Regions from separate parts of the Fontibacillus forbon genome, predicted to be linked through region 2. Evidence: riboswitches for the same ligand, from Rfam matches in the RefSeq annotation. Region 2 holds a riboswitch; the other holds the start of a gene.

Region 1 (15,843 bases), on a different contig from region 2:
GCAGGTTTTTGATATTGTCGAGCACGATCCGGCTGATGGCCACTGTCTTAAGATAAGATTCCGGCGTCTGGCGCTCGACCTTCAGATTCGTGTTATCAGGCTGGAATGTCCAAGGAATAAAGGCCAGAAATCCTTCCGACGGGTAACCGTTTTGCAGGCATTCATCCTGCGCTTCGCGGACGCGAAGCAAGTGCAGGGCGCGCTCCTCCATCGACTCGCCGAATCCGATGACCATCGTTGCGGTCGTATTCATGCCGATCCGGTGCGCCGTCTGCATAACATCCATCCATTCCCGCCACGAACCTTTGGCCCGGCTGATTTTACGGCGAGTGCGGTCGTCCAGGATTTCCGCGCCTCCGCCCGGGAGCGAATCCAGACCAGCCGCATGAATTTCACGCAAAACTTCCTCAATGGAAAGTCCGTCCGATACTTCCTTCATCTTCATAATTTCCGCAGGGGAGAAAGAGTGCATCGTAATGTCCGGGAATCTTACTTTGATGGCTTTAAGCAGATCGGTATAGTAGCTGAACGGAAGATTCGGGTTCGTTCCACCCTGCATCAGAATTTCGGTTCCGCCGACATCGATTGTTTCCTGGATTTTTTGAAAAATCACTTCATCCGGCAGCACGTAGCCTTCCTCCGAGCCTGGACGGCGGTAAAAAGCGCAAAACCGGCAGTACACGTCGCAAACGTTCGTGTAATTCACATTCCGTCCGATCACGAACGTCGCCACCGGATCGGGATGTTTCCGTTCCATCAAAATATTGGCCACATGACCCATCTTTTCCACTTCGTCCGACTCGAAAAGCTTGATCGTATCTTCAAGATCGAGGCGCCCCCCTTGCAGCGCCTTGTCTAAAATATCGTTAATCGCAGTCATTTTGCTGCCTCCTTGCGTTTGTCTAATAATTAATCAATAAATTCCAACACCAATATGATAATCGTAACACAATCGTCACCAAAAAACAGCACCCGATCTGCTTCGGGTGCCGTTTCATCTCAATCACAATCTTCTAGTTATTCTGCAGCGCCTGCTCCAAATCGGCGATCAAATCGTCGATATCTTCGAGGCCGACGGAAAATCGTAATAAGCCGTCGGTTATTCCGCGTTCATGCCGGACTTCCTGTGGCATCGACGCATGCGACATCATGGCCGGATAAGACAGAATACTTTCAACGGCACCGAGGCTGACGGCTACCAACGGCAGCTTCACTTTGCTCAGCACTTGCTTCGCCCGCTCTCCCGAGCCGACATCGAAGGATACGACCGCGCCGTAACCGGTCGATTGTTTCTCCTGGACATCGCGGCCCGGATGATCCGCTAGACCGGGGTAGAAGACGGCGTCGATATCCTCACGCCGGCTAAGCCAGTCGGCCAGCTTGCGGGTACTGATTTCGCTGTGCGCCATCCGCGCGCCCAGCGTCTTCATGCCTCGCATCAGCAGCCAGGAATCCTGGGCACCAAGGACCGTGCCCAGACCGTTCTGCAGAAATTTCAGGCGCCGTCCGAGCGATTCGCTGCGGGCCACGGCCAGTCCTGCCAACACGTCGCTATGGCCGCCCAGAAACTTGGTGGCGCTGTGCAATACGATGTCTACGCCTAGTTCAATGGGTCGTTGATAATACGGCGTCATGAACGTATTGTCCACGATGCTGAGCAAATCGTGGTCACGGGCCCACGCCGCGATTAACGCCATATCCGTAATTTTCAGGGTCGGATTCGACGGCGTCTCCATATAAACGGCTTTCGTGTTCGGCTTCAGCGCCGCTTTGACATCTTCAAAGTTCGTCATATCGACGAACGTAGCTTCAATATTCAAACGGCTCAATATATTCGTAAGCAGCCGGTATGTACCTCCGTACACATCCTCCGTAACGATCAGATGATCGCCTGCCGAAAACAGCATAAACGTGGTCGAGATCGCGGCCATCCCGCTGGAAAAGGCAAAGCCGCGCTCGCCGCCTTCAAGTACGGCGATATAATCTTCCAGTGCCTGGCGTGTCGGATTTCCTGAACGGCTATAGTCATATTCAGGAGGATTGAAGATGTCGTGGTGATGAAAAGTGGAAGCCTGATAAATTGGAACGCTGGACGCTCCGGTAGCGGCGTCCACTTCATTACCGAAATGAATCAGCTTCGTATCGAACTTTTTGCGTCCCTTGTCACTCATGGCCTTGTCCCCCTTCGACCTCGATCCGCGCCGCTTCCAGCGCCTGTCCCAGATCCCTGATCAAATCTTCGGCATGCTCGATACCGACCGAGAAGCGGAGCAGCCGATCGTCCACGCCGACCGCCTCGCGGATTTCCACCGGAATGTCGGCATGCGTCTGAACCGCCGGATAAGTCATCAGCGACTCCACGCCGCCAAGGCTCTCCGCGAAAGCGATCAGTTCCAGATGGCGGAGCACCGGCTCAACATAACGGGCATCGGTTACTTTAAACGCGAATATTCCCGTATTCCCGCCGGACTGCTTCTTCTGTATATCGTAACCCGGATGATCAGGAAGGCCCGGATGGAACACTTCCGCAATCTGCGGATGCTTCAGCAGGTATTGCGCAACAGCCAATGCATTGCTCTCATGCCGCTCCATCCGGAGTGCCAGAGTCTTCATGCCGCGCATAAGCTGATAGGAGTCCGACGGGCTGAGCACCGCACCGATCGAATTGTGCAGGAAACCGATCTCCTTGGACAATTCCTCTCCCTTCGTGACGATTAAACCGGCAAGGACATCGTTATGTCCGCCCAAATATTTCGTCGCACTGTGCACGACGATATCCGCACCCAGTTCAAGCGGGCGCTGAAAATAAGGCGTCAGCAACGTATTATCCACGACGGTCAGCAACTGATGCCGCTTGGCCCAAAGACTTACCGCTTCTATGTCGGTAATCATCATGAGCGGGTTCGTCGGCGTCTCGATGAATACCGCTTTCGTGTTCGGTTGGCGCACTTGCTCAAGCGCATCCAGATCATTCGTATCTACATAGGAAGCGCTAATTCCGAATCTGGAAAGGATCTTTTCCAACAGGCGGTAAGTCCCGCCGTACAAATCCAGGGAAACGATCAGATGATCTCCTTGCGAAAACAGGCTGAATACCGTTTGCAGCGCAGCCATCCCGGAACTGCAGGCAAAGCCCGCGTCACCGCTCTCGAGCGCAGCGGAGGCTTCCTCGAGCACGGTTCTTGTCGGACTCTTGGTCCGGGAATAATCGAACCCCGTGCTTTGGCCGAGCCGCGGATGCCGAAACGCGGTCGACTGATAAATCGGGTAATTTACCGCACCCGTAACCGGCTCCTCCACCGAGCCGATCTGTGCCAATCTGCTTTCCAAATGCCATTTGTTCTCTTTCACTTGATTAACCCCTCCACATCAGATCTGATAAACGAATTCAGCCATTTGATCTATATCGTATGGTGTTTCCTGATACACATAGTAATTCAGCCAATTGGAGAATAATAAGTTAGCATGCGCTCTCCAAGTTGAAGCCGGAGTTTTGGAAGGGTCGTTATTTGGGTAATAGTTGACCGGCAACTCGATGTCGAGCCCTTTGGCGATATCGCGGTCATATTCCCATTTCAGGGAACAAGGATCGTATTCCGAATGGCCGGTGACGAAAATCTGCTTGCCGTCCTTGGAAGCAACGAGATAGATGCCGGCTTCTTCGGATTCCGCCAAAATCTCGAGCTGAGAGATAGCTTCGATATCTTCTCTCGACACATCCGTGTGTCGCGAATGCGGCACCTGGAACACTTCGTCGAATCCGCGCAGCAACTTTACATGCGGATTGTTGACGCCGTGACTGAACACGCCGAAGCATTTTTTCTCAAGCGGTACTTTCCGAACGCCGAAATGATAGTAAAGACCCGCCTGGGAAGCCCAGCAAATGTGCATGGTCGACGTTACATGGGTCTTGCTCCATTCGAAGATTTCCTGTAATTCGTCCCAATAATTCACTTCTTCGAATGCAAGCTGTTCGACAGGAGCCCCTGTGACGATCATGCCGTCAAAACGGCGACCTTTGATCTCGTCAAAGGTTTTATAGAACATTTCCAGATGCTCTGCGGATGTGTTCTTGGACGTATGCGACCGCGGGTGAAGCAAAACAATCTCCACCTGAAGCGGCGTATTGCCCAGCAGGCGCAGAATTTGCGATTCCGTTGTCTCTTTGGTCGGCATAAGATTAAGAATAGCAATTCTTAGGGGGCGGATATCCTGTTGATAGGCCCGGCTCTCATCCATGACAAAAATATTTTCGTTCGATAGCACTTCCTTGGCCGGCAAATGATCCGGTACTTTAATCGGCATAATGTTCACTCCTTTTGACGATTAGACTGGTATTTGTTTGCTGAAAGCGGGACTGCAACAAGAAAAAAAGACCTCACTCCATAAAGAGAAAGGTCATCATCTATTCCTGAATGCGCCTCTCTCATCTCTCAGAGACCGTTAAGCTTCGGATTGAAGCTCCACAGTTCCGCAAGAATTAGCACCGTGCGACGTATCGCCGGTTGCCGGGTATCATCGGGCCAGTCCCTCCACCTACTCTTGATAAGAAAATCGTCTTATTATTTTGTTGTTATGATTCAAATTTAAATATGCTGATTTTCATTATACATGAAATAGCTTTTTTAACAAGTCATGCGCCCTATTTTGTCCGCAACTTTTTGGCTTGAAACATTTCATACCCCGGCGTTATACTAGACAAGTGTTTGAGAGGTAAATTTCATGACCAAAAAGAGGTGAATCCGAGAATGGAAGGCGACCCGAGTCCGCAGTGTAGTGTCCTGAAGCAACAATCGCATAGGAAACCGATCAGCAGGCGCCCTGCGGGAAGTTATGGGCACTTTCTTTTCCCGGTGTTTTCATAAAACGCCTTTTTCGGCGTTCCCGCGCCGCCAGTCCTGATCCTCTTCCTATGCTCAGCCAAAACAGATATGAGCATAACCGGCCGTTCCGGCCGGAAAGGGAGTGAAGGTATGAAAATCCGTCATGTGGTCGCCGGTGTATTTACGCCGGTAGAGGACGTGGAATTGACAACAACATCACCTGAACAAGGGTTTTATTGGATCGACGCCGATGTCGACGATCTGGCGCTGCTGCAGCCGTTGTTTTCGCTGCATGATCTCGCGGTGGAAGACTGTCTGACCGAAGAAGAGCAGCGTCCAAAGATCGAAACTTACGATAATCATTATTTTATTGTGGTCAACAGCATCCGTTATGATGATGAGGAAATTTTTCTGCGGGCGCTTAATATTTTTCTAGGCCGGCATTATATCATTACGGTAACCAAGCAAAAGATCAACGAACTACGGGCCGTCAAACCGATCCTGTGGGAACAGGAAGTCAGCGAGCCCGACCGTTTCATGTATTATCTTATCGACTTGGTCGTTGACAATTACTTTATCGTCGGCGACCGGATCGAAGTCAAAATCGAGAAGTTGGAAGAAGACATCCTCATGCACACCAAACGTTCGCATTTGAATGAAATTATCGGACTGCGAAGCGAAATATTGTGGCTCAAGAAAGTACTGGGCCCGCAAAAAGAAGTCATCAATATTTTAAACAAAAAAGATCTGCGCCTGATCGATGATCAGTTGCAGAAATATTTCAGCGACATCTATGAGAATGCCGTTAAGATCTCCGAAAACTTCGATACGTTCCGGGAACTCGTAGGAAACTTACGAGAAGCATATCAGGCAGCCATCGCCAATCGGGCCAATGAAATCATGCGCGTGTTTACGGCCATTACGACGATCTTTATCCCGCTTACGTTAATTACCGGGATTTACGGCATGAACTTTGACAATATGCCGGAAATCCATTGGAAGTACAGTTACTATGTCGTCATTGGCATCATGATTGCCCTCGGGGCCGGAATGTTCTATCTTTTCCGGAAGCGCGACTGGATATAACGGCATCCATAGTAAAGTAACCTTAAGATTATAATACGGCAAGCGCCAGTTTCCGAGTAATCGCTTCAGGATTTCCCGGAAACCGGCGCTTTTCGTTTCATGACGCTGCCTCGACCGGCTTACCCCGCTTTTGGCGCGCTCTCCTTCTGCCGCCGGTAAGTAATGCGCATCAGACGCAGTTTTTCATAAAGTTGTTCCACCCCTCCGCCTTCGATTGTCTCCTGATCGTAAACGCGCTGTAGCACTGGCTTAAGGAAATGATCGCCGAGTTCCTCAAATGCTTTCCATACCGCACTTTGCTGTTCTTTCGGCATGTTCCGGATTTCTAACTGTACTACGGCATCTGTCGTATATCCGTCCTTCTCCAGCAATTCAAGCAATTCCACTGCCTCCCTGCGTTCAAGGCCCGTACGGTTGCAAATTCCTTCAAGATCGAGACCCTGGGCAAGCGACTCCAGCACCATGCGGCGCAAGCTGAACTTCTCCATTTCCATCCGGAACTTGACCTCCTTCTGCTTATACATCCAGGTGCGGAACACTTCCTCGTCGATATCCCGCTCCACCCAATCGAGCGGAAAGTCTCCCGGTCGTTCTTCACCTTGGGCTTGCACCATTTCAAGAAGATCGGGTCCGTATTCCGTAGCTTTGCTTTCCCCTAACCCGGGAAGCTGAAGCAACTCCTCTACGGTACGCGGGCGGAACACGCTAATCAGCTTCAGGAGCCTGTTGCTTGCGATCATGTACGGCGCTTTGCGGTCTGCGGCTGCTTTCTTTCGCCGCCAGACGCAGAGCTCGTTATACAACCCCTCATTCCCGTGCAGCTCGCTATAACAAATAAGCTTCTGTGCCGCCATTCCCCTCCCATGAAACTCCTCCCTCTCATCCCATATCCCTTCGATCACCGGCCGGTAGCCTTCTCCCATCTTGACGACAAGACGATGACGGTACACGTGCAGCATCTCAGACCAGGAACCGCCTTCATACCAAATGGTCTCCTGCTCCTCACTCCCGGCGATTTCGTTCCAGCCCATCCGCCACAGGCCTTCTTCTTCCCCGATCCATACCTGTGCCCCGCCGGAAACCGCCCCGTTCTCTTTCTTTTCCAAGCTGTTCAAAAAAACGATCCTCATTTCATTACCCTCCTTAATCACTGTCAGCAACGACCAGTTTATGGTTTCAGGCACGCAAAAAAGCACCCCTCCTGAATGTTTCAAGAGAGGTGCTTCCCCTAGTCGTATACTGTTATTCCTAATCATACCATTTTTATCCTCGCTGTCAATCGTTATCATTTCCCCGTTGCTCTCTTTTTCGGATATAATGACAGAAGACAACTAGTACCCGAGGAGGCCTTGCCCATGACCGGACCTAACCAGGACCTGGATTTTTTATCAGACAGTACGGAAAGTACTTCAACCCGCTTCGTTACGTTTATCGGAAACTCTTTAAAACGATTCGATCTTGCGGTTACGACCACCAACCGTTTCTACGGAAAAAAACTCGTTACCGATCTCCAAAACGGCAAAACCGCCATCCTGGGGACTGACGATTTGGAGGAAGAAGGCTATCTCGAGCATGTTTTCGGCCTGAATGAAGAGGAAAGCGGAGAACTCCGGACCTTCCTCTATCAAGTTGTGGGCGAAGCTTATTTTACGGACTAATCTTCAGAGAAATCACCGGATGATGAATATCAGCGTATCAAAGCTCTCGCTCAGTCCGGGATCCGCAAAACGCCAGCAAAAGAAACGAGATCAAAATCATCAGACCGGCCCAAGCCCAAGCGGACGACGTATCGCCTGATTCAACCGCCATATAAATCGCCGTCGGTAACGTCTGTGTTCTCCCTGGAATATTTCCGGCAAGCATCAATGTGGCGCCAAACTCGCCAAGCGCTCTCGTAAAGGACAGCACAAACGCGGTTACCAGCGTACGCTGGGCAAGCGGTATCGCGATCCACAGCAGGACCTGCCATTCGGATGCGCCCATGGACCGGCCGGCGGACAACAAGTCCCGGTCGATGGACAAGAACCCGGCCTTGGCCGATTGATACCCCAAAGGGAAGGCAACGATAGTTGCTGCCAGCACGGCGGCCCCCCATGAAAACACGATCGGCATGCCGGCCAGCGCTTCGAATATTTTTCCGATCGGGCTGCGGCGGCCGAACGCCATCAGGAGCAGAAAGCCGACAACGGTCGGGGGTAAAACCATAGGCAGCATGAACACCGTTTCCAGGATAATTTTGCCCCGGAATTTTTTACGGGACATGACCCAGGCTGCATAGCCCGATATCAAAAAAGCGATTATGCCCGCCAGCAGCGATACTTTCAGCGACAAACCGACGGGTGACCAAAAATCGCTCCACTCCATGGACAGCCTCACTCGGTAACGGTGAACCCGTGACTTGCGAATACGTCGCGAGCTTCCGCGGTTTGCAGAAACTTCAGAAACTGATCGGCTTCTTCAGGATGTTTCGTAGCCGTCACGATTCCGGCCGGATATACGATGGGCGCATGGCTTTTCTCGTCCACGACGAGCGCCGTGTTCACTTTGTCGGAAAGCTTGGCGTCGCTCTCGTAAACGAAACCCGCATCCGCATTCCCTGATTCCACATAGGTCAGTACCTGGGTCACATCCTTGGCAAATACCATTTTAGGTTGAAGCGCGTCCCATAATTGCGCGTTCTCCAGCGATTCCTTCGTATAGGAACCTGCCGGCACTACTTCAGGTTCGCCCATGGCGATTTTGCCAAAACCGTTATCTTGCAGGGCCGCCAAGTCTTTCGGAACTGCCGCGGCGTCGGACGGAACGATCAGGACCAGGCGATTTTTCAGCAAATCGATCTTGCTGTCGGCGTTTACGAACTTGCCGTCGATCAGCGCGTTCATTTGTTTTTGTCCCGCGGACAAGAACAAATCGGCTGGGGCGCCTTGCTCAATTTGCTTTTGGAGAGAGCCGGAAGCCCCAAAATTCATCGTAAGCGTTACATTCTCATGTTCATTTTTGTACAAGGAAGATATCTCTTCCATACTGTCTTTTAGACTGGCTGCTGCCGATATAGTCAACGTAACCGGGCTCTGCGGCTCTGCGCCCACCCGTTGATCGGTATTGCCGTTTGCTGCACTTGCCGAGTTATTTCCCGCACTGCCGCAAGCAGACAGGATTCCGACCAGCATCAGTAGTCCGAACAGGACCCGGCCGCTAGTCATCATTTTTTGATACATGGACATAAAAAAACCTCCGATCAACCAGATATGTAACGAATGTTATTTTACATTTTATTATATTTAGATATATTTGAATATAACTAATTATATTTAGACATAATTTTGTCAATTGGAGGATATCCATGAATGAAGTCTCTTATACCACCGAGGAAGTCGCCAAACTGCTGAAAGTCTCCAAATTAACCGTATACGACCTGATCAAAAAAGGGGAGCTTCCCGCATACCGGGTTGGCAAGCAGATGCGGGTGGATGCGGATGATCTTGAGATGTATAAGCAGAACGCCAAAAGCGGAAACGGAGCACATGGTGCAATTCGCGCCCAGGGTAAACCGCAAACGTCCGAACGGACCGTTTCGCATCCGCAGGAATTCCGCGGAGAGGTCCTCAACCTTCCCGGTCAAACTCAGATCCCCGGTACCCTGGTCATCACCGGTCAGGATCTTAGCCTCGATGTACTGGCCAAACATCTGGAACGCGCGAATCCGTCGCTCCGGCCGCTTCGCTCGCATGACGGAAGCCTGGATAGCCTGATCTCCATGTATCACGGCAAGAGCGACATCGTCAGTACCCATCTACTGGACGGCATCAGCGGTGAATATAACATCCCCTACATTACGAAAATACTTACCGGCCATTCTTACGTCGTCGTCAATTTGCTGCAGCGCCAAGCCGGACTGTACGTGCGGCAAGGAAACCCGAAGCAATTGAAAACATGGGCGGATTTAGGCACGCCGGGCATCCGGTTGATCAATCGCGAAATCGGCTCCGGGGCCCGAGTTCTGCTGGATGAGCAACTGCGTGCGCATGGCATTGACCGCTCCGGTATCGAAGGATATAATGACGTGGAAAATAGTCACCTGGCCGTCGCAGGCAAAGTCTCGTCGGGTCAGGCGGACGTGGGGGTCGGAATCGAAAATGCAGTATCCTTAATCAGCACCGTCGATTTCGTGCCTCTGATCAAGGAGCGTTATGACTTGGTTGTGCTAAAAAGCAAACACAATGCCGCCTGGATTCAACTGCTCCTCCAAACCTTGCAGTCTCCAGAGTTTCAACAGGAGCTGTCTTCGATTCGCGGCTATGATCTAACTTTGACCGGAACCATTTTGTACGATACCGAAGGAGAAAACGCTCCTATAAAGCGGTAAACAGCACGACAAAAAGAGGCCTCGTTGATTTAATTCCAACGAGGCCCCTTGATTTTTGTCCAGCCCTTGGCCATTTCTTGGCCGCCGGGCCTCTTCATTCTACGGCGTTGCCGCCAGTCCCATCAAAGCGCTGATGCTGGCCATTTCCAACTCTTCGAATTTGGACGCTACCACCGCGTGGTTCAGCTCCAGCCGACAGGAATCGGAAGAGCACAGAAGCTCGACGTCGCAGCGGATTTCCGCCAGTTTTCTCGACAGATGGAGCATCTCCAGATCACTTTCGATTTTCATGCGCACCGATTTGGACAAGCTGTCCAGATTGTCCAGGATACCTTGTACAGAACCGTATTCCTGGACAAGCTTCAACGCGGTTTTCTCGCCGATCCCTCGGACGCCAGGGTAGTTGTCGCTCGTGTCGCCCATCAGCCCCTTCAGGTCGATAATCTGGCCCGGAGTCAGCTGTTTTTCCTCCATCAGGCTTTCCGGCGTGTAGACCATGTAATTGCCATGCCCCTTTTTCATGATAATCACGCTCGTCCGCTCGCTGACCAACTGCAGCATATCATGATCTCCCGTCAGGATGAGCACGTCCATATCCCCGCTGAATTTTGACGCCAGCGTTCCGATGCAATCATCGGCTTCATATCCCGGACAGCTGATGTTCGGAATACCCAAGCTCTCCATCACATCGCGGATGACGGAAAACTGCGGAATCAAATCATCCGGCGCCTCGGAACGGTTGCCTTTGTAAGCCGCAAACTGCTCTGTCCGGAATGTTTTGCTGCCGAGGTCCCAGCAGCAGGCGATATGTGTCGGAGTAAATTTCTGTACCGCATCCCAGAAGTACCGCATAAACCCGTAAATCGCATTCGTCGGAAGACCGGCCTTGGTGCGCCGGATATACCCCGTAGCGGCAGATGCATAATAGGCGCGAAACATCAGCGCCATACCGTCGACCAGCAGAATGCTTTCTTTGTTGTTCTGCCCGAGAGTCATTGTTTTCGCTCCCCTTCCTGTGTGAAAATTAGCAGGCGTAATCATCGATAGACTAGTTATTTCCCCATACTTGCTCATATGTCTCTTCTTTGAAACCCACGGTTACTGTTTTTCCATCGGATACCAACGGCCGCTTTATCAGCATACCGTTGGAAGACAGCAGTTTAATTTGATCTTCCACTGGCATGGACGGCAACTTATCCTTAAGCGCCAATTCTTTGTATACCTCGCCGCTCGTGTTAAAAAACTTCTTTAACTCCAGCCCGCTAAGCTCTACCATTTCGGAAAGTTCGGACGGCCCGGGCGGGGTTTCCTTAATATTTCTCAAGTCCAGATGATGTCCCTGGGCTTCAAGCCACTTTACGGCCTTGCGGCAGGTGCCGCAGGGCGGGTATTGATACACGATCAAATCACTCATCAAAAATGCTCTCCTTCACTTACTGATTCTCCGCATTCCAGTTTCTGCAGCAATGCTTCCATATCCGCAGGAAGATGTGCCTGAAAAAGCAACGCTTCTCCCGTCAGAGGATGTTGAAAGCCGAGCTCCGAAGCATGAAGCGCTTGCCGGCCGATAACTTCATCCAGCACCGAAGCGGAGGTTGCTAAATGCTCCATTCCGCCTGCTTCACTCCAAGTATAGAGCTTGTCCCCAATCAACGGATGGCCGATCGAAGTCATATGGACGCGGATCTGATGGGTCCGGCCCGTCCCCAGGCGCAATTCCACCAGCGCTCCAAGCCCGTAACACGCGACGACTTTGTAATAAGTCAGCGCCGGATATCCGGTCGGGGTAACTATGCGCCGATGAGGCTCCTGCGGATCACGGTCAATCGGGCCGTCCAGAACGCCGTCACCAGGTTTTGGACAGCCGTGCACGAGTGCCGTGTATTTCTTGGTCACTTTGCCCGCGATCAGTTGCTCGGAGATATGCTGATGTACATATGCATTTTTGGCTATCGCAATCAGCCCGCTCGTTTCCTGATCCAGGCGGTGAACAGGCCGAAAACGAACCCTTTCGCCCTTTTCCTTCCAATAATGCACTACCCCGTTGGCCAAGGTGTCGGTATAATGTCCATGGGTCGGATGGACAATGATACCCGGCGCTTTGTTCACGATCAATAACGCAGCATCTTCGTATACAATTTCAAAGTGAATCGGCTGCGGTAGAATGTCCTCCGACGTTTCCTGCTCCAGCGAAATGGACACGATATCCCCCACCTTCACCGGAACGCTGATAAACACCCGTTCCCCGTTCAGCATGACGCCCCGGTCGGTCAACTTGATGCGGGACAACAACTTCCGTGATACCCCCAGCTTGCGCTGCAGTACGGTTTTTAACAGCCATCCGTGTTCTTGTTCGGTAACTTTATATGAAATCGGATCATAATAAACGGTCATGATTTTCTGCCAAACACCTTCGCACTGCGCACATATTCTACATCTGGGGTTTGCTGCCGGACATTGGCCGTCCTGGCTGCCGCGAAGAAGAAGTCGGACAGGCGGTTCAAATATTTTACAGCTTCCGCATTGATCTCCGACTGGCGGCTTAAAGTTACGGCCCGTCGTTCGGCACGGCGGCAAACGGTCCGACATACATGCAGCGTAGAAGCCAGCATCGTCCCGCCAGGCAGTATGAATTTTTCCAGCGCCGGATTTTCTTCTTCATACCGGTCAATCCAGGTTTCCAGGCGTTCGGCCATTTCGGCGCTAACCTTAAACCGGCGTTCATCGGCCTTGGCATAAGCCAGGTCGGAACCGCAATCAAACAGTTCCTGTTGGATCTGCTGCAAATCTTCTTTCAAGTCGGCAAACAAGGCTTGATCCGCATAGCTGCCGGCCAGCCCGACAAAACTGTTCAATTCGTCAATCGTTCCGTAAGCTTCAACCCGATCGTCATCCTTATATACTCTTCCGCCAATGACCGAAGTTTGCCCCTGATCACCGGTACGTGTATAAATACTCACAAACCTAACCCCCTTTTTCCTATTTTCAAATATACCATAAAAATAAAAAAGAAGATCCTTGAAGGATCTTCTTTGGGAAAATACGGTCTATTCCAAAACTGCAATTATTTATTCTTCCGGTTGTTTCTCATAAACTCATTAATTTTCAGATCCAGCAAGCTGCTGATTTCAATTACGATATCCGAAGTAAACGAATTTTCCTGCTGGAACAACTTTTCCATTTTACTGCGCAGCAAATGGATTTCATCTTCCAAGGAAACTGCTTGTGGTGAAGTTCCGCGACTGATTTCGTCTATCCATTGATTCGATTCATTGCCCGTTGCGCTCACAATACCAGCTAGTTCGTAAGGCAAATTGTACTCACCACAACCCAAAAGTGATCCCTCCCTGAGAAACTAAACCCTCTTCCAAAATAAAATTATACCATGTCAATTGGACAGTGATCAATTAATATATGAAAGAAATGTTAATTAGCCCCATTTTCCCGGTTAGGTACTATTGGCTCAGCCCTGTTTCAATTTATGAATGAATTGTCCCATCCGATGCAACGCTTCGCTAAGCTGAGTAACGGAAGTCGCATAGGAACAGCGGAGAAAACCTTCGCCTCCCGCTCCGAAAACATTGCCGGGTACGGCCGCGACTTTGGACTCCATCAACAATCGGGTAGCAAATTCATCCGAGCTTAGGCCGGTAGACTCGATACTCGGGAAGGCATAAAATGCGCCTTGTGGTTCATGGCAGGTCAGCCCGATATCACGCAATCCTTGAACGATCAATCTTCTCCGCTGATTGTAGGATTCAACCATATGGTCTTTCTCCTCCAATCCGTTCTTGAGCGCTTCAAGCGCGGCAACCTGGCCCATGACCGGAGCGCACATGACCGTGTATTGATGGATTTTCAACATCGCATAGATCAAATCCGGATGGCCGCAGGCATAACCCATCCGCCAACCCGTCATGGCAAAAGCCTTGGAAAATCCGTTGACCAGAATTGTCCGGTCTCTCATGCCGGGAATGGATGCAAAGCTGACATGCTTCTCACCATAGGTTAATTCCGAATAGATTTCATCGGAAATTACGATAAGATCATGCTCTTCCACGATTTTCGCGATCGGAAGCCAATCCTCGTAACTCATGATCCCGCCGGTCGGATTGCTCGGGTAGTTCAAGATCAGAACTTTGGATTTCGGCGTGATTTTAGCCTTAAGCTGATCGGCTTTCAATTTAAAGTTGTCTTTGGCGAAGGTTTCGATCTCCACGGGAATACCGCCGCCAACTTCGGTAATCGGCGAATACGATATATAGCATGGTGCGGGAACGAGAATCTCATCTCCCGGTACGATTAGTGCGCGCAACGCCAGATCAATGGCCTCACTTGCTCCTACGGTCACAAGGACTTCATCTTTCGGGTTATATTTAACGTCATAGCTGTTATACAAGTATTCCGCAATCGCTTCACGAAGCTCGGGCGTACCCGCGTTGCTCGTATAGCTTGTGAATCCCCGTTCCAGCGAATAAACGCATGCTTCCCGCACATGCCAAGGAGTAATGAAGTCAGGCTCCCCTACCCCAAGTGTAATAATATCCTTGTTTCCGCTGGCGAGGTCAAAAAAGCGGCGAATGCCCGAGGGTTGTATCTCTCTAACCCGTGGTGCCAAGTAAGAAGTCATGGATCTGCCCGTCTGCTCTGCCTGTCCTTGTGAATTTACACTCATAACATTACTTCCTTTACGGAGATATCATCAGGCGGCGGTCTTCTTCCGGATCTTCAAAGATGATGCCGTCCTGTTTATATTTTTTAAGAATAAAATGCGTTTTCGTCGAAAGCACGGACTCAAGCGGAGACAGCTTGTCGGAAACAAAGCTGGCCACTTCCTTTAGATTGCGCCCTTCCACTTCGACCAGTAAATCGTAAGCTCCGGACATTAGATAGACGGACATGACCTGGGGGAACAAATAAATCCGTTCCGCGATCGCCTCAAAGCCTCTGCCGCGTTCCGGCGTAATTTGCACCTCGATCAAGGCGGTCACTTTCTCGTCATCCAATTTGCTTGAATTGACCACGGTCGCGTATTTAACGATAACATGATCCTCTTCCAGCTCCGTAATGGCAGCCGCGACTTCTTCCGAAGATACGCCCAGCAAGGTTGCCAGCAATTTCGGATCCCGGCGGGCGTCCTCTTTCAGGAGATCCAGCACTTTCAGCTTCAGTTCGCTCAATTGTTTCATGCTTCACCCTCCAGCGCTGTTCCGGCGGGCCGTCATAACGACGGTCCACGGAATCTAAATTTAATATTAATATTACATGAATTTGTGCATCCTGCAAAGAAAAACGTCCGCTCATGGAAGATTCCCACGGAGCGGACGTTTCGGGTTAATCCCTTATATTACAATCAGGCTTGACTAAATGTAGCGTGGATTTTGTTGTTGCACATTGGTTTGGTGATATGCAACATTCGACGGATGGAGATAAGGGTTATTCTGGGCCGAACGCTGCTGCACAAACTGATGTACCTTTTGATGAGTTTGTTCCGACTCCTGAATCTTTTTATCGATTTCCTGACGGGAGGCGCTGGCGGGAGCGGAATATACCTTATTTTGCTCAAGC
Region 2 (15,843 bases):
GGAGGGAAGCTACAACGAGAACAATTGGGATCCCGGACTGCTGGAAGTCAACCAGTGGCTTAAATTCGGCTATCATACCGAAGACGACGAGATCCGCCATAACATTATGATGCAGCTTCAGAATTTTGGCGGATTGGAGATTACCAATTCATCGCCTTATAATCTCGAGATTAACCCTGCGGGCATCAACAAGGCGAGCGGCATCCGGACCGTCTGCAAAATACTAGGAGTGGAAATGTCGGAGACGGTCGCTATCGGTGACAGTCTCAACGATCTGGCGGCGATTCAGGCCGCCGGTCTGGGCGTTGCGATGGGAAATGCACAAATTGAGGTCAAGGAAAATGCGGATGTGGTGACCGCCTCCAACAATGATGATGGCATTGCGCTGATCATCCGCGATTACATTTTGTCGGAGGAGTGAAGGTAAATGATCGCTGCGCTCGGTTGGATTTTAATTATTTTGCTGTTTGCGGTCGGTATGGCGGGGGCTGTTTATCCTGTTCTACCCGGCGTCGTTGCCGTGTATTTTGCTTTTTTCGTTTACGGCTGGTTTTTCTCGTTTGAACCGTTCGGCTGGTTTTTCTGGATTATTCAAACGCTCATCGTCGTGGTTCTGCTTGTCGCGGATTACCTGGTGGGCGCCTGGGGCGTCAAAAAATTCGGCGGCAGCAAACTGTCTGTCTGGCTCAGCACCATCGGCATCATCGTTGGACCGTTCATCATTCCGGCCTTTGGTCTTGTGCTCGGGCCTTTGCTCGGCGCCATGATCGGCGAGATGATCAAGGGGGAACCGATTTCCAAAGCGTTCAAAGTAGGGGTAGGCTCGGTAGTCGGCCTGTTCAGCAGCATCGTTGTAAAAATCTTACTTCAACTTGTCATGATCGTTGTATTCATCATATGGATCCTCATGTTCTAGAAAAGAAAGAAGGAATTTTCTTTGTCCAAGAAAGAATCGTTTATTAAAGGCACGCTGATCCTTGCGGGGGCGGCGCTTCTGGTCCGTTTGCTGGGCCTGTTCCAACGGGTTCCCCTGGAGCATGTATTCGGAGACACGGGGAATGCCTCTTATGGCCTTGCAAACAATGTTTACTTAATGCTGCTGACCGTTGCCTCAGCAGGGATTCCGAGCACGCTCAGCAAAATGGTGTCGGAGCGGTATGCACTGAATAAACCGCATGAAGCCCGGCGGGTCTACAAAGCGGCGCTGATGTTTGGCGCCGTTTCCGGTGTTTTGATTACGGTGTTCCTATATTTGATCGCTCCGTATTATGCCACGAATATCGCCAAGGTTCCGGAAGCTTCTGCGGCTATACGGGCGATTGCCCCTGCCTTGCTTTTGTTCCCGACCATTGCGATGATGAGAGGTTATTTCCAGGGCCGCGGCAATATGACGGCTTCCGGCATTTCGCAAATTATGGAGCAAATTTTACGGGTCATCACGGCGATTGGCCTTGCCTTTGTCATGTACGGTATGGGGTACTCGGACAAATGGCTGGCTGCCGGCGCCTCCTTCGGCAGCGTGTTTGGCAGTATCGGAGCATTCGGCGTCATGGTTTATTATGCTATGAAGCTGCGCAAAGAGGATGGTCACAAATTGCCTCCCCTTGAATCCGGAACTACCGGGGCGGATATTCCGTACAAGCGCATCTACCTGGATATTTTCAAATTATCGATTCCGATTGTGCTGACTTCGCTTACCGTATCGGCGGTCAATTTTATTGACGGTTCGATCGTCAAGACGCTGCTCATCAACCATATCGGGGAAGGAGCTGCCGAACAGGCTTTGGCATTCTTGACTTCCAGAGCCCAGATGGTGGCCGGTATTCCGCCGATTTTAGCGATAGCGCTCAGTACTTCTTTGATCCCCGTTATTTCGGCGGCGTTCGTCAAGAAGGATGAAGCTCATTTGCGGAGTCAGGTAACGCTGGCCATGCGGATCTCCATTCTTTCGGGCCTGCCGCTCGTCATTGCGCTTGGAACGGCTGCTTATTCGGTAAACGGTCTTTTGTTTAAATCGCTGGACGGTTACGGCATCGTCGGATTTTTAACGTTCATGACGATCTTTCAAATTACGATGATGACCAGTAACTCCATTCTCTTAGGAGTGGGCAAGCCTTATCTATCCATGGTCAACGTGATGGTCGGGATCGTAGTCAAGCTGGTCGCGAGTTACGCTTTGGCTCCGGTTTGGGGAATTTACGGGATCATTACGGCCACGGGCCTTTGTTTCCTGGTTATTACGCTTCTAAATTTGTGGGCGATGAAAAAAATCGTTCCGTTTTCCCTCATGGGCAACCGTTGGGTCGGGTTTCTCCTGACCGTCGTCGTTCTCGGCGGCGCAGGGTACGGATTGAACCAGGCGGGCATTCAGATGGTTTCGATCATGCCTGCTCGGCTGGCCTTCTTCTTGACCTGCTGCATCGTCGGTCTCGCCGTTGTTGCGCTGTATCCGGTTATGCTGGTTCTGCTGCGCGTGGTGCGTAAGGACGAACTGTCCGGTTATCCGGCGCCGCTGCGCAAGCTGCTGTCTCCGCTGATGCGGCTGCAGCGCTCCGGCCAGGCCGGCTCGTCCAAGTAAGCTTGGGTTAGCACGGATGCAGCTGCGTTTCCTTGCAAACGGGTGTCGAATTGCCCGGGAAATGTCGGTTCATTATGTCTGTCCATGGTTCGCGTCGCCCGCGGCATCGCGAACGAGGGCAGTTTTGATGATGCCGCCGCGGTGTTCGCGACTGATGTCGCATAGATACGGCGGCTGGGGCGCGCTGATGCCGTCCAGCGCGCTGTGGCCTTTGAGCCAATCTTCCCTGGAGATGGGCTCATAGGGGGTGTCGCCCCAAGCGTCCAGCAGCTTGGGGCTATAGAGACGCTTGCCCGGAGGCAGCGTCTCGCCTTCCAGAAGCTCTGACCCCTGCACCGGGGAGGTCAGAGCTTCTTTGCTATTGGCCGTGAACAATTCCGGCCAATAGTCCGCCCGCGAGCCGCTATGCGGCACGCTGGCGGCGAAGCGCTCCGCGCCGCTGCGCACGGCGCGGAGGCCCATCAGCATCGCGTACAGGCTCTTGCCTAGCGCGATGCGGTCCGGGAGGCTGCCGAAGTCGGAGACAACGCGCCCGGCGAGGCGGCGCACCCCGTACTTCACTCGGCCTCCCTCATCCAAGTGCGGCCCCAATCCGCTTTCTTCATGTGCGGATTGTTCCCGGAGCCCGCCGGCTCCCGAGCCGGGCTGCCCATCCCTGTGGGAGAAGAACTGCTCGTCATTATCATATGACTTCAGTTCTTCTCTCGCCGAGTGTCTGGGCGCACCCTGACCCGCCGGCGGGGCGGAACCCCCGTTGTCCCCGGCTTTCGCTGCCTCTCCGGCATCGGAAACGGCTTTTTCGCCTATAGTCATCTCAGCCTGTCCGTTACGGTTTTCCGACTCGGCGGTATTCTCTCCAAGCTCTTTTTCCGTACCAGCCGCAACTATCTGCTCCGCCTGCTCCGCTTCGCACCTCGCTTCCGCTGCTTCGCACTCCGCCACGGGCTCGAGCAACGGAAAAACGACCTGGTTCAGCCCCGCCAGGCTTTGAAGATGGAAAGGGACTTTGTCGGTAATATGTCTCTGATAATAAGGGTGGCGGATGACCCGTTTTTCGATGTAGTTTTGTTCGTTAATAATTAATCCGACCGTCAGGAGAGCGCTCCCCCTGTCGATCCAGAACCGTTCCCAAAACGGGCGCATAAAGCCGGAGACGTGGAAATAGGAAAGCAGGTGGAAGCGGCTGGAGCCGAGCTCACGGCTTTTTATGTAAAGAAGCAACTGAGGATATGCGTCTTGAAAAATCAGGGCATTGCTGCGCTCCAAAAAGCGGTAGTACGCCCGTTTTTCCGTTTCATCCATGAGATCGGCCACTCTGCCGCGCAGGTCTGTCATATTCCACCCGGCATTCCGGGACACCATGTGGGCAAGAAACGCCCAATGCAATTCCGGATACGCCTGATAGCAGGCCAGATAAGCCTCCGTACGGGTAATATTGCTGCTTCCCGCACGGCTGGTCGCCAAAGAGATCTCCTCCGCTAGTGCCCGGTCCGCTTCGCTCCACTCATTTTCCCGGGCCGTTCTTGCCGCCGGACCCCCGCGCAGCAGGTCTTCGATTTCGGCAGCTACGGTGCGTGCGGAGGCTTCATTCCAGCCAAGGGGGATCCGGTCCTCCCGCAGGCGGCTGGATTCCGCGATCCCCGCGGCTTTACCTTTGAAGGCTTCTCCTATTAATAAAGGAAGCCGGCGGATAATTCCCTTGAGTCCCGGGGCGGAGGCCGGACTTTCCGGGTTGTGTGGGCTCTGCTTCATAGGGATCCTCGCTTTCTTTTCCGATCATCAATTTTATATTACAAGTATGGCCAAAAGTTTGACTTCCACTCCGGGTTTTGGTTGACTTAAAGAGGAAGCATAATGCAAGCCTAAAAAAGTACAGACAGAAAGGAATGAAGCTCATGAAACAGGTGCAAAGCGCAGCCGAGTTTGGCGTAAGCATCCAATCCAGCAACCTTGTCGTAGCGGTTTTTAAAGCGGACTGGTGCGGGGACTGCAAGTATATCGACCCATTTATGCCGGAGGTTGAAGAGAAATACGGCGACCGACTTACGTTGATTGAAGTGGACGTAGACAAGGTCGGTGACGTTAGCCAAGAACAAAACATTTTGGGAATACCGAGCTTCGTCGCCTATGCGGACGGTCGTGAGCTTGTTCGCTACGTGAACAAACTCCGCAAATCGCGCGAGGAAATTGAAGACTTCTTAAATAAGGCGCTGGATGTGTACCATACCTTGCACGATACAGCCGAAAGAAAAGAATAGCCGATCTCCAATTTCAAACGACAAAAATCACATCGCCCCTGGCTAGTACAGGCGGCGATGTTTGCGTTTTTGAACATTCTGTAACGTTTCTCTATGATTTGCCCCGCCCAATCAGTTATAATGAAATATGATTTGACGGAAATGAATGAATGCAGATGCTTTACTTTCTTACTCTGATAGAACGGGTGAGCATGTTGAATACGAAACAACTTAAATGGCTTAGCTACCTTTCCTGTTTGGTCATGTTTTTAGCTACTTTAGGCGGGAGCGTCGTGACCAAAACCGAGTCGGGACTGGGCTGCGGCAACGATTGGCCTTTATGTCACGGGAAGTTTGTACCGGCCCATACGATTGCATCGATGATCGAGTATTCTCATCGGGCGGTCAGCGGGGCGGCGGGCTTGCTTTCTTTGGGCGCATTTGTAGCGTTTTGGTTATACCGGAAACATCGCCGGGATTTACAGATGTACTCTTTCCTGGCTCTTGTTTTTGTGATGGTGCAGGCATTTATGGGAGCGATGGCAGTAGTTTTCCCTACCTCCTCGGCGGTTATGGCGCTGCATTTCGGTTTTTCCCTGATCGCTTTCGCCAGTTCGGTCATGCTGGTCCTTGGCATTCGTGAGGATGAAGCCAGGGAGAGAAATACGCCTGCTGCGCCAAAGCATTACGTCTCCAAAGGTTTTCGCAATTTAACGTGGTTCGCCACGGCTTATACGTATATTGTGGTTTATATCGGTGCTTATGTGAGTCATACCGATTCTGCGGGCGGTTGCTCAGGCTGGCCGCTCTGCAACAAGGAGCTGATCCCTGAACTTTCTGGCGGCGTCGGCATTGCTTTTGCACACCGGGTAGCGGCGCTGCTGCTGCTGATCGTCGTGGCTACGGTCGGTCACTTTGCCTATCGAAAGCATCCCGGAAACCGGGAAATCCGTTCATTGGGCGTAGCCGCTACGGTTTTGATTATTACGCAGGTCTTCACAGGCGCAAGCATTGTATTCACCCTAACTAATTATGAAGTGTACTTGTTTACATCCCTTGCCCACATTATTGTTTTGGCGGCCTTGTTCGGGGTACTCAGTTATATGAGCGTCAGAACTTGGCAAATGAGCAGACATGTTGACGGGAATGCGGGATCGGGAATTAATACCCGGACTGTTGTTGGAAATGACCCTGCCAAAAATCGGAAAGTCCAATAATTAAACGGCAGGGAATGACCGCCGAGAGTTTCGGGAAGTGTTATAGGAGTAGTCCAAGTTCGTCCTAACACAATGGAATCGCCGGGATTTGATGATGGAAGCGAGGAAACGATGATGCTGCGAAGTTTGCTTGGAGAACCGCCGAGACAAAATGAAGGTTTGTTGGGTGATACGATCAATGCCATGATCCAAACGACCAAGTTGCTGCAAAAAGAGACGGAACTGTCTAAAGATCCGACCCATGACTTCCGTAAGCTCGAAATTTGGACGCTCGGCTTGATCACCTCACTGGATGAACTGGAGCAATGCTTGCATGCGGCTGCCTTTTTTCGCAAAAAAGTAGTTCATGATTTCGTGGAGGATATGGATCCTGCAGAGCGCAGCGACTATGCCCGTTACGTATTTTTTTATAAAGATGGATTTATTCGTGTATTTTCCACGCTGGACAAGCTGGGGACGGTGCTTAATGAGCTGTTCGATCTCAAGACGTCCAAAGTCAAGGCGCATTTTTCCTACTTTACGGTGCTACGCCAGTTCCGATACATGAAAGTACATATGGAGCTTGGAGACCGGCTGGTTGCCATTAAAGACAAGTACAAGGAAGCGCTAGCCGAGCTAAGAGGGCGCCGGAATACGGAAATCCATTATATGAACTCGGAAATGAAGGACGACCTTTGGCAGCGGCATCAGACCTTGCAGGGGAAAATTGAGCTGGAGGATCTGGACCAGCATTTGCGTGACCTGGAGCAGGGTTATCTTATGGTGTGCGAGACGCTGCAGGCGGCTTTTACTTACAGTAATCAACGCTGGAAAAAGGTTTCTTTGAAATAGAAAGCCTTTTCCGATCGGGCTACGTATTTTTTCCTTTGACAAAAGACAATAAACCTCCTATACTCAAAAATAGTTTCGTAACAAATTTCATATTTTTCTTATCGAGAGAGGCGGAGGGACAGGCCCGATGAAGCCCAGCAACCGATTCGATTCCAGGTACCAACGAAGATTCATGGAGATGCCGGAACGAATGACATGGTGCTAATTCCTTCAAAACCGCGCATGCGTGTGCAGCGTAACGGTTTTGGCAGATGAGAAGGCATTGTCTTTACGTAAAGAGAGCCCTTTGAATCTGCAGGGGCTCTTTTCTGTTTATATAGCTATCTTTGAAATTAATCTATACAGGAGGCTAAACAGTTTGATTGAACTCAAACAGCTTACTAAAATATACGGTAGCAAGAAAAAGGCGACCACGGCGCTATCCGAACTTAACCTGACGGTTAACAAGGGAGAGATCTTCGGTGTTATCGGCCATTCAGGCGCGGGGAAGAGCACACTCATCCGCTGCATCAATTTGCTGGAACGGCCAACCCAAGGCGAGGTATGGGTCGGCGGGGTCGACCTGACCAAGCTGGGCAAGCGGGAGCTGCAACAGCACCGCCGGAAGATCGGCATGATTTTTCAGCACTTTAATTTGTTGTCTTCGGCTACGGTATATGACAATGTGGCCTTTCCCCTGACGTTGACCGGAACGCCTAAAGGCCAAATTCAGAGCAAAGTGAACGAGCTCTTGGCACTGGTTGGTCTGGAGGAACACCGCGGCAAGTATCCGGCCCAGTTGTCCGGCGGACAGAAGCAACGGGTAGGCATTGCGCGTGCGCTGGCCAGCGATCCTGACGTGTTGCTCTGCGATGAAGCGACTTCCGCGCTGGATCCGCAAACTACGGATTCCATTTTGAAGCTTTTACTGGATATTAACCGGAAGTTCAACCTGACCATTTTGCTCATCACGCATGAGATGCACGTCATTCAAAGCATTTGCGACCGGGTGGCTGTCATTCATGAAGGAGGCATCGTGGAAGAAGGGCCCGTTACCGAGGTGTTCCTGAAACCGCAGCATTTCGTAACCCGGGAGTTCATTAACCGCGACGCGGCGGGGGCGGCCGGAGAAGAAGGCTTGAAGCTGGCAGCCTCGGTTCCGCATCCGGAGTGGTCGAAGCTGGTGAAAATCACGTTTCTCGGAGCGAAGACGTACGAATCGGTTTTGTCTCAGGTTGTCAGGGAAACTGGCGTCAACTTTGCGATCCTGCAAGGGACGATCTCAACGATCAAGGACGTGCCTTACGGCAAGCTTACGGTATCTTTTGAAGGTGATGACGAGAAAGTTGAACGTACGCTTAATTTGTTAAGGGAACGGGATCTTGATGTGGAGGTGATCGGGTAATGTGGGGTTTGGATTTTTCAAAAATCAATTGGCCCGAGATGGGCACGGCTTCCGTCGACACGCTGCAAATGATGGGATACGCCACTCTGTTCACCTTTCTGATCGGCCTGCCGCTGGGTGTGTTGTTGTACACTTTTTCCCGATCCGGTTCTCCGGTGCTGGGCTGGGTGTACCGGGTTCTTTCCCTCATCGTAAACATCATTCGTTCCGTACCGTTCATCATCCTGATCGTCGCTCTCATCCCGCTCACCCGAGCGATCATGGGCGTCTCCTCAGGTGTGGAAGGAACGATTCCGCCGCTCGTAATCGGGGCCGCTCCGTTCTTTGCCCGCCTCGTTGAGACGGCGCTGCGCGAAGTGGACCGCGGGGTGATCGAAGCCTCCCATGCGATGGGTGCGACTACCTTTCAGGTCATCCGCAAAGTACTGCTGCCTGAATCGCTGCCCGGTCTCATTGCAGGCATGACGATTACCGCAGTTACGCTCGTTTCCTATACGGCGATGTCCGGTATGGTCGGCGGCGGCGGGCTGGGTGACTTGGCTATCCGGTACGGCTACTACCGTTATGAGAAGGAAGTCATGATCGTATCCGTTATTTTTATGGTCATTCTGGTGCAAGTATTGCAAATGCTGGGTGACCGGCTGGTGATTTATTTTACGCGGAAATAAGGAACAACTATATATAGATTAGATTCACAACATCCTTATTCAAAACAATTTGGGAGGGCATACTGTTATGAAAAAATGGACATTCTCGTTGTTGACGCTGGCTTTAGTGTTGGTGCTTGCCGCTTGCGGAAGCAACAATGCAAAAAATGACAACTCGGCCGCTGGCAATACGCCGGCTGCAGAAAACAATGCTGCGAACACGCCGGCAACATCGGAACCGGTTAAACTGGTCGTTGGTGCAACCGTGCCTCACGCGGATATTCTTAAGTTCATCGCGCCGGCATTAAAGGAAGATGGCGTAGAACTGGAAGTCAGAGAATTTACGGACTACGTTCAACCTAACGTTCAAGTATTCGAAAAACAGCTGGACGCCAACTACTTCCAGCACCAGCCTTATCTTGACGAGCAAAACAAGCAAAACAACTTTGATCTTGTGTCCGTTGTAGGCGTGCACGTCGAACCAATGGGTGCCTACTCCAAAACGCTGAAATCGGCAGACGAAATTGCAGACGGCGCCAAAGTGGCGATCCCGAACGATGCGACGAACGGCGGACGCGCTTTGCTGTTGCTTGAAAAACAGGGACTTATCAAGCTTAAAGAAGGTGCCGGAATTATGGCTACCAAAGCGGATATTACCGAAAATGCGAAAAACCTGAAATTCATTGAAGCCGACGCCGCTATGCTTCCGCGCCAATTGGAGGAAGTGGATCTGGCTCTGATCAATACCAACTACGCGCTTGAAGCCGATCTCAACCCGGTTGACGATGCGCTGTTCATTGAAGATGCAGATTCGCCTTACACCAACATTTTGGTTTCGCGCCCGGACAACAAAGATTCCGAAGCAATCCAAAAGCTGGCTAAAGCGCTGACTTCCCCTGACGTGAAGAAATTTATCGAAGACACTTATAAAGGTGCTTTGGTTCCGGTATTCTAAGAAGTAAATTTGAACTCATCCCGCTGCTTTGTGCAGCGGGATTTTTGTTGCTATGTACAATTTATAAAATGCCATTCTGTCTGTTGCATCAGCTTGATTGGATATTTTCCAATCCATAGCACCGGAAGGTACATTTTTTCTGTTTTCATTGGAAAATTTCCAATGAAAATTTATGGTGAGGGACGATATTTCGAGCTTACTGGTCTTTTTCGTTGGGAAATATCCAATCAATGGAGTCTCGTTAATCTTGAACTCCAAATTAATTGGATAAATTCCAATCAGGGGAATTGAGTATCAACCCAATCCAACGTTTGCTCCTTTCCCCGCTCCCCGTTTGTGGGAATGTCTTAAATCTTTTATACTTGAAAAGAAGGTACTTGTGAGGAGGAGAGGGACGTTGGTGGGAAAAATCGCCCTGATTACGGGAAGCGCCAAAGGCTTGGGCAAGAAGACCGCGTTGACGCTGGCGGAGCAAGGCTGTCATATTGCACTGAATTACGTACATAGTGAATCGGAAGCGCTTGCCCTTCAATCGCAGATTGAGCGGATAGGCGTTCGCTGTATCGCCGTGCAGGCCGATGTGTCCAGGCGGGATGAGATCGAGGCTCTTGTGGGTCAGGTTCAAGGCAGCCTTGGAAGTATCGATATTCTTGTGAATAATGCCGGACCGTTTATCCGTGAGCGGCGGCTGTTTACCGACTACAGTCAGGCTGATATTCTGGCCATGATCGATGGCAACCTGGTCGGCACGATGCTGCTGGATCATCTGGTTCTTCCGGGAATGCGGGATAAAGGCTGGGGACGAATCGTTCATTTTGGTTTCGGCCATGCTTCGGAATCCCGGGCCTGGCCGCATCGCGCGGTTTATGCCGCCGCCAAAACCGGGCTCGTCTCCTTTACGAAGACCCTTGCGGTTGAAGAGGCCCCGTACGGGATTACCGTGAATATGGTATGCCCCGGAGATATTCGGGGGAGGAATAAGGAGATTTCCATCGATGAAGCCCGGGAGCTGTCCGATAAAGAGACGCCTTTGGGCCGCCCTGGCAGCGGAGAGGATATCGCCCGCGTCATTTCGTTTCTCTGCGATAAGGATTCCGATTTCATTACCGGCAACATCATGGACATCTCGGGCGGACTCGATCCGATTCGCCCCTGGATTAAACCGTCATAAACAATAAAACACGGCCTTTCCGGGTAAGCCGGAGGGCCGTGTTATTGGTGTTGCTATGCTGCCGGAAGAAGGTTCCGGTCCGCTGTATATCTTAAAATACTTGTACGACCTCTTGCACGCCTTCCACTTCTTCAAACAGCGCGCGTTCGATCCCTGCTTTGAGGGTAATGGTGGAGCTTGGGCAACTGCCGCAGGCACCCATCAATTTCAATTTGACGATACCGTCTTCCACGTCGACCAGTTCGACGTCGCCGCCATCACGCTGCAGGAAGGGGCGAAGTTTGTCCAAAACTTCCAGCACCTCGTCATACAATTTATCTTGTACGTTTTCACTCATTGTTTTCAACTCCTTTCCTTTCCTATATATTATATTACAAAAAACTTTAAATTTAAATGCTTCGCTGACAGGGGACTTGCGTTTGAAACCGATTATTGAATTTTGTGCAAACAATGCCGGATTTGGTACGGATGTTGCCTTGAACCGGCTGAAAGAACATTATGACTGCGAAGTCATCGAATATGGTTGTCTTACGGGTTGCGGCATGTGTTATATGTCTCCGTATGCCCTGGTCAATGGAGAGACCGTGGCGGCGGAAACCGCTGAGCAGCTGTATGAAGTCATCGTTGATTTGATCAAAGAGATCGAAGCGATAGAATGATCCCAATATAGTCGTCTGCTCATTTTAAAGTCTGCATAATCCTGTCGCCGTTAGCCAAGATGGTGCTTGGACAGCCACAGTACGCCGCTCTTTAGCAGACGCGGCACTCGTCCCGTAACCTGGGCTTTGCCCATTAAGCCGAATCCGGCTTTTTTGCCGAGCGAACCGAGGGTGCCTTTCAGCTTGATGGGCTGAAGCTTCGGCGCTTCGCCGCGCCATCCGGCCGACACAATTTGAGCGATCTGATGACCTTGGCCTTCGGCGGCTTGAGCGCTTGGGGCAAATGGAAGACTGGCACAGTCGCCGCAAACAAAGACTTCGGGGTAGTCCGGTATTTGGTAGTGTTCTCCAAGCAGGACACGGCCCTGGCGGTCTTTTGGTACGTTCAGATTTTGCACAAGCTCCACGGGCCGGATACCGGCGGTCCATACGGTGACATCCGACAACAGATCTCCGGCTTCATGATGGATCACTCCCGGTTCCAGCGCATGAATCGAAATATGGGACAGCGTCTCCACTTCGTGTTCATGGAACCATTTCGCGACATAGGTCGATACTTTTGGCGGAAAAGCCGACAAAAGACGCGAACCGCGGTCGATCAGGGAAATATTCAAATCAGGGCGGCTTTCGCGCAGTTCGGCGGCAATCTCCACCCCGCTGAGTCCGCCGCCGACGATATTGATTTTACTGTACGGCTTGGCATTGTTCAGATTCATATAAGTGTTGCGCACCGCCGAGAAGGACTGGATACTGCATGAAAACTCCTTCGCGCCGGGGACATTGTGATAATTATCGGTACAGCCCAGAGCAATGACAAGCTGATCGTATTCAAGCGGGGATTCGCCTAACTCCGAAAAGTGGATCCTCCGGTTCTCCAAATCCAGTGATACGGCCTCTCCGTACTTGATGCTCAGACCGCTGTAATGAGGAAAGGGAACCCGGAGCTCGTGATCGGACGCCGTTCCGGCCGCCAAAGCATAGTATTCGGTCTTTAAGCTTTGGAAAGGCATCCGGTCCACCAACGTAATTTGAATATCCGCGGGAATATGCCCCTTAAAAAGTTCATGAATAATGGTGGTTCCGCCATAGCCTCCACCCAGAATAACGAATTGTTTCATCTCATCGTATTCCCTTCTGCCGGGGGTTGGTTATTGCTCTTCACTGTCACCCGAATGCGTTATTCATAAATCTGGATTTCGTTGTAGAAGGTGTCTCTTTCCACCGGAGTGCGTCCGGCGCCTTTTACGAGCCAAATCAACTCTTTCCGGGTTAATCCGTCCGGGGTGAGCGCTCCGGCCGCGTGGCTGATCTGTTCCTTCAAAATCGTGCCGTGCACATCGGAGGCGCCGAAGGTCAGTGCGACCTGGGTCAACTGAACGCCGATATTGATAAAGTAGGCTTTAATGTGCTGGATATTGTCCAGCATCAGCCGGCTGATGGCGATTGTTTTGAGATCTTCATAGGCTGAATTTCTCCGCATGATTCCCGCGTTTTTATTGCGCGGCTGCATGGAAAGCGGGATGAATACCATGAATCCGCCGGTTTCGTCCTGAAGCTCGCGGATCTGGATCATATGCCGGATCCGGTCCTCGTGGGATTCGATCGAACCGTAAAGCATCGTCGTGTGCGTCTTCATCCCCAGTTTATGGGCGGTACGGTGCACGTCGAGGTACTGGTCCACGTTTGCCTTTTCCACTTTCATTTTCTCCCGGTATTGATCGGACAAAATTTCGGCTCCGCCCCCGGTCAACGATTTCAGGCCGGCCTTTTGCAGCTCCGTCAGGACTTCCTTCGTGCTGAGACCGCTGATCCGCGTGAAAAATTCGATTTCCGCCGCCGTGTACGCTTTGAGCGTAATGTCGGGAAACCGCTCGTTGAGCGCTTTGAGCGAGTCGACATAGTATTGGAAAGGAACGTGCTGGTTGTGACCGCCGACGATGTGGAATTCACGTACGCCTGGAGTAATATGTTTCTCCACATAAGCCACCATTTCATCACCGGATAAGGTGTAAGAGCCTTCTTCGCCCTGATCCTTGCGGAAATTACAGAAAGCGCAGTGTGATTCGCAAATGTTAGTGAAATACAGGCTCATGTTTTCGATGAAATAAACTTTTTTTCCGTTTTTCCGCAAGTTTACTTCATTCGCCAACTGACCAATGGTCAACAAATCGTCGCTCTCATATAGATATACCCCGTCTTCGAGGGTTAAACGTTCACCTTGCCTTACTTTTTCCACAATTTCGCTCATTCTTTGGTCGGTGTTCGGTGATACTGTTGTAAACATGACAAAACCTCCGTTTCCTGGATGATCCATCGGATACATTATTATAGACAGATTAAACCACTTTCCTATTATAAACCTCCATTTGAAAAGGGACAACACATGGAACAAGCGGATTCGGAAGGCGCTACAATAAAAATCACACTCGCTTGAGAGGATGGGAGATGTGGAGTATACTTTGAATATAAGGAGGGGTAACGATGATTGAAATCTCTGATAGTGCCGCACAGCGGATAAAGGACATGATTGCCGGAGAGGAAACGCCGGATATGTTTCTTCGCCTCGGGGTAAATCCCGGCGGATGCAGCGGCTTTTCATATAGTATGGGACTGGACGATCAGGAAGGCGAAGGCGACGTTTACCTGGACATTAAAGGCATTAAGGTCGTGGTCGGCAAAGAAAGCGTCCGTTATCTGAACGGCCTTGAAATCGACTTCCAGGAATCCGGCATGTCCGGCGGCTTCACGATCAACAACCCGAACGCGATCGCGTCCTGCGGCTGCGGCCAGTCGTTCCGCATGCGGGACGAAGAAGGGCGCCCGGAAGTTTGCGACTGAGAAATGCTGTAGTGGTGTAGGTTGCACGGTTTTTCTTCCGTTGATCTGGACGGAACCGATACGGAAGCCAAATATGGTGGTTTGAGGGAACATAGGTCGTGAACGACAAAATATTAGATGTGTCGATTAGTGACATTGTTCGTTTTTTTATGTTAGTGAGAATGTGATTAAGGGACTTACACAGTTCTATAAATTTAAAAAAAGACTATTAAACGCTGTTTGCACCGTTTAATAGTCTTTTTTTTATTTGTAAAATAAATCATCTGATTTTCCTTCTTCATAATCAACCATATATCTAAAGGTTGGGAATATCTGAAAAACTTCGTCTTTTGAATTGAGAACGTGAAGTTGATACTCCATATTATCTTGCATAGTTTTAAATTGTTTTTCACTAATTTCAGCATCGATTACTTCGCTAAAAGACAAACTATAGTTTAAACGGCCATCGGAACTTATTTTACCAGGAATTATTTCAGAATTCTTTTTATTTAATATACTTTGAACGGGCTCGGGATACACAATAACAAATGAATATGTAATTCCACTATTCAATATCGCATATAATTTTTCATTGAAAATGTAATCCATAGAAAATTCAATTTTCTTTTCTTTGTGAACAATATCAAATTTCTTTACAATAAAATTAGGAGGTAAGAAGATCTTTTCAATATCCTTATCAGAATATTGGATATCTTGAGAAGGGGTGAGTACCTCATTTGTTACTAAAGGCTGAACAATTTCCGTTGAGTTTTTGTTTGTAACTTCTTTATTGTTAGATTCATTTGTATCCCTCTGTAAAGTACTTGAGCATCCTGAAATGAATATTAACAGTAAAATAAATATAGCTTTTTTCATCGTTACCTCCGTTGAAATTTCTTAAGCAAAAGACTTAAAATGCATCTAAATAGAAAAAATGCATTTTAAGTCCAAGTATCTATCTTATTAAAACTTAACTCACTTTTTGTTGATCGCTATATTTATCATAAGTGTAATCAGCAGTCAATTTCTCTCTACTTATTACCTGTCCATTGATACGGTAGTGCTTAAAATTCTACAAATCACCTCCATTGTATTTTTTTTCCTGTACATTAATATAGAACACATAAATTGCCAGTTTGGTTGTATGATTCTTTTTTTTCTGGAAGGATTTTTATAATGCATGATTAATTATCCCACCCTTCGATGAAACGTTTCTTAATTGACCTACGTGCATAGTAAAGTTTTTGTTTAACTACTTCTTCACTTACTCCTATTGCTACCGCTATTTCTCTATATGTCATCTCCTGCTTCCAGCGTAATTCAATTAAATGTTGATATTCTGGCTTA

Evidence for each region. A riboswitch is a leader RNA that binds a small molecule or an ion and turns the genes downstream of it on or off. The one in region 2 is predicted to bind S-adenosylmethionine.
Region 1: another riboswitch for S-adenosylmethionine. It lies ahead of metA (homoserine O-acetyltransferase MetA); the one in region 2 lies ahead of ACLB09_RS22185 (methionine ABC transporter ATP-binding protein).

The regions. Positions count from the first base shown of each region.
Region 1 is NZ_JBKGFV010000002.1:876,249-892,091, forward strand. It holds gene mqnC (cyclic dehypoxanthinyl futalosine synthase) at 1-880, opposite strand, end outside; gene ACLB09_RS11015 (trans-sulfuration enzyme family protein) at 1,014-2,171, opposite strand; gene ACLB09_RS11020 (PLP-dependent transferase) at 2,164-3,351, opposite strand; gene metA (homoserine O-acetyltransferase MetA) at 3,370-4,305, opposite strand; SAM riboswitch class I at 4,424-4,552, opposite strand; gene corA (magnesium/cobalt transporter CorA) at 4,974-5,909, shown strand; gene ACLB09_RS11035 (HRDC domain-containing protein) at 6,029-7,039, opposite strand; gene ACLB09_RS11040 (DUF3055 domain-containing protein) at 7,265-7,567, shown strand; gene modB (molybdate ABC transporter permease subunit) at 7,605-8,273, opposite strand; gene modA (molybdate ABC transporter substrate-binding protein) at 8,282-9,133, opposite strand; gene ACLB09_RS11055 (substrate-binding domain-containing protein) at 9,253-10,275, shown strand; gene ACLB09_RS11060 (5'-3' exonuclease) at 10,375-11,271, opposite strand; gene ACLB09_RS11065 (arsenate reductase family protein) at 11,324-11,689, opposite strand; gene ACLB09_RS11070 (RluA family pseudouridine synthase) at 11,689-12,669, opposite strand; gene ACLB09_RS11075 (cob(I)yrinic acid a,c-diamide adenosyltransferase) at 12,666-13,235, opposite strand; gene ACLB09_RS11080 (aspartyl-phosphate phosphatase Spo0E family protein) at 13,340-13,531, opposite strand; gene ACLB09_RS11085 (aminotransferase class I/II-fold pyridoxal phosphate-dependent enzyme) at 13,739-14,950, opposite strand; gene ACLB09_RS11090 (Lrp/AsnC family transcriptional regulator) at 14,964-15,464, opposite strand; gene ACLB09_RS11095 (spore coat protein) at 15,639-15,843, opposite strand, start outside.
Region 2 is NZ_JBKGFV010000006.1:208,215-224,057, reverse strand. It holds gene ACLB09_RS22220 (Cof-type HAD-IIB family hydrolase) at 1-421, shown strand, start outside; gene ACLB09_RS22215 (DUF456 domain-containing protein) at 431-916, shown strand; gene ACLB09_RS22210 (putative polysaccharide biosynthesis protein) at 938-2,578, shown strand; gene ACLB09_RS22205 (DUF2515 family protein) at 2,651-4,330, opposite strand; gene ACLB09_RS22200 (thioredoxin family protein) at 4,474-4,836, shown strand; gene ACLB09_RS22195 (COX15/CtaA family protein) at 5,031-6,032, shown strand; gene ACLB09_RS22190 (Cthe_2314 family HEPN domain-containing protein) at 6,147-6,863, shown strand; SAM riboswitch class I at 6,959-7,121, shown strand; gene ACLB09_RS22185 (methionine ABC transporter ATP-binding protein) at 7,222-8,247, shown strand; gene ACLB09_RS22180 (methionine ABC transporter permease) at 8,247-8,915, shown strand; gene ACLB09_RS22175 (MetQ/NlpA family ABC transporter substrate-binding protein) at 8,983-9,849, shown strand; gene ACLB09_RS22170 (SDR family oxidoreductase) at 10,247-11,020, shown strand; gene ACLB09_RS22165 (NifU family protein) at 11,112-11,357, opposite strand; gene ACLB09_RS22160 (YuzB family protein) at 11,440-11,679, shown strand; gene ACLB09_RS22155 (NAD(P)/FAD-dependent oxidoreductase) at 11,730-12,797, opposite strand; gene mqnE (aminofutalosine synthase MqnE) at 12,857-13,963, opposite strand; gene ACLB09_RS22145 (HesB/IscA family protein) at 14,161-14,517, shown strand; gene ACLB09_RS22140 (hypothetical protein) at 14,761-15,372, opposite strand; gene ACLB09_RS22135 (RNA polymerase sigma factor) at 15,681-15,843, opposite strand, start outside.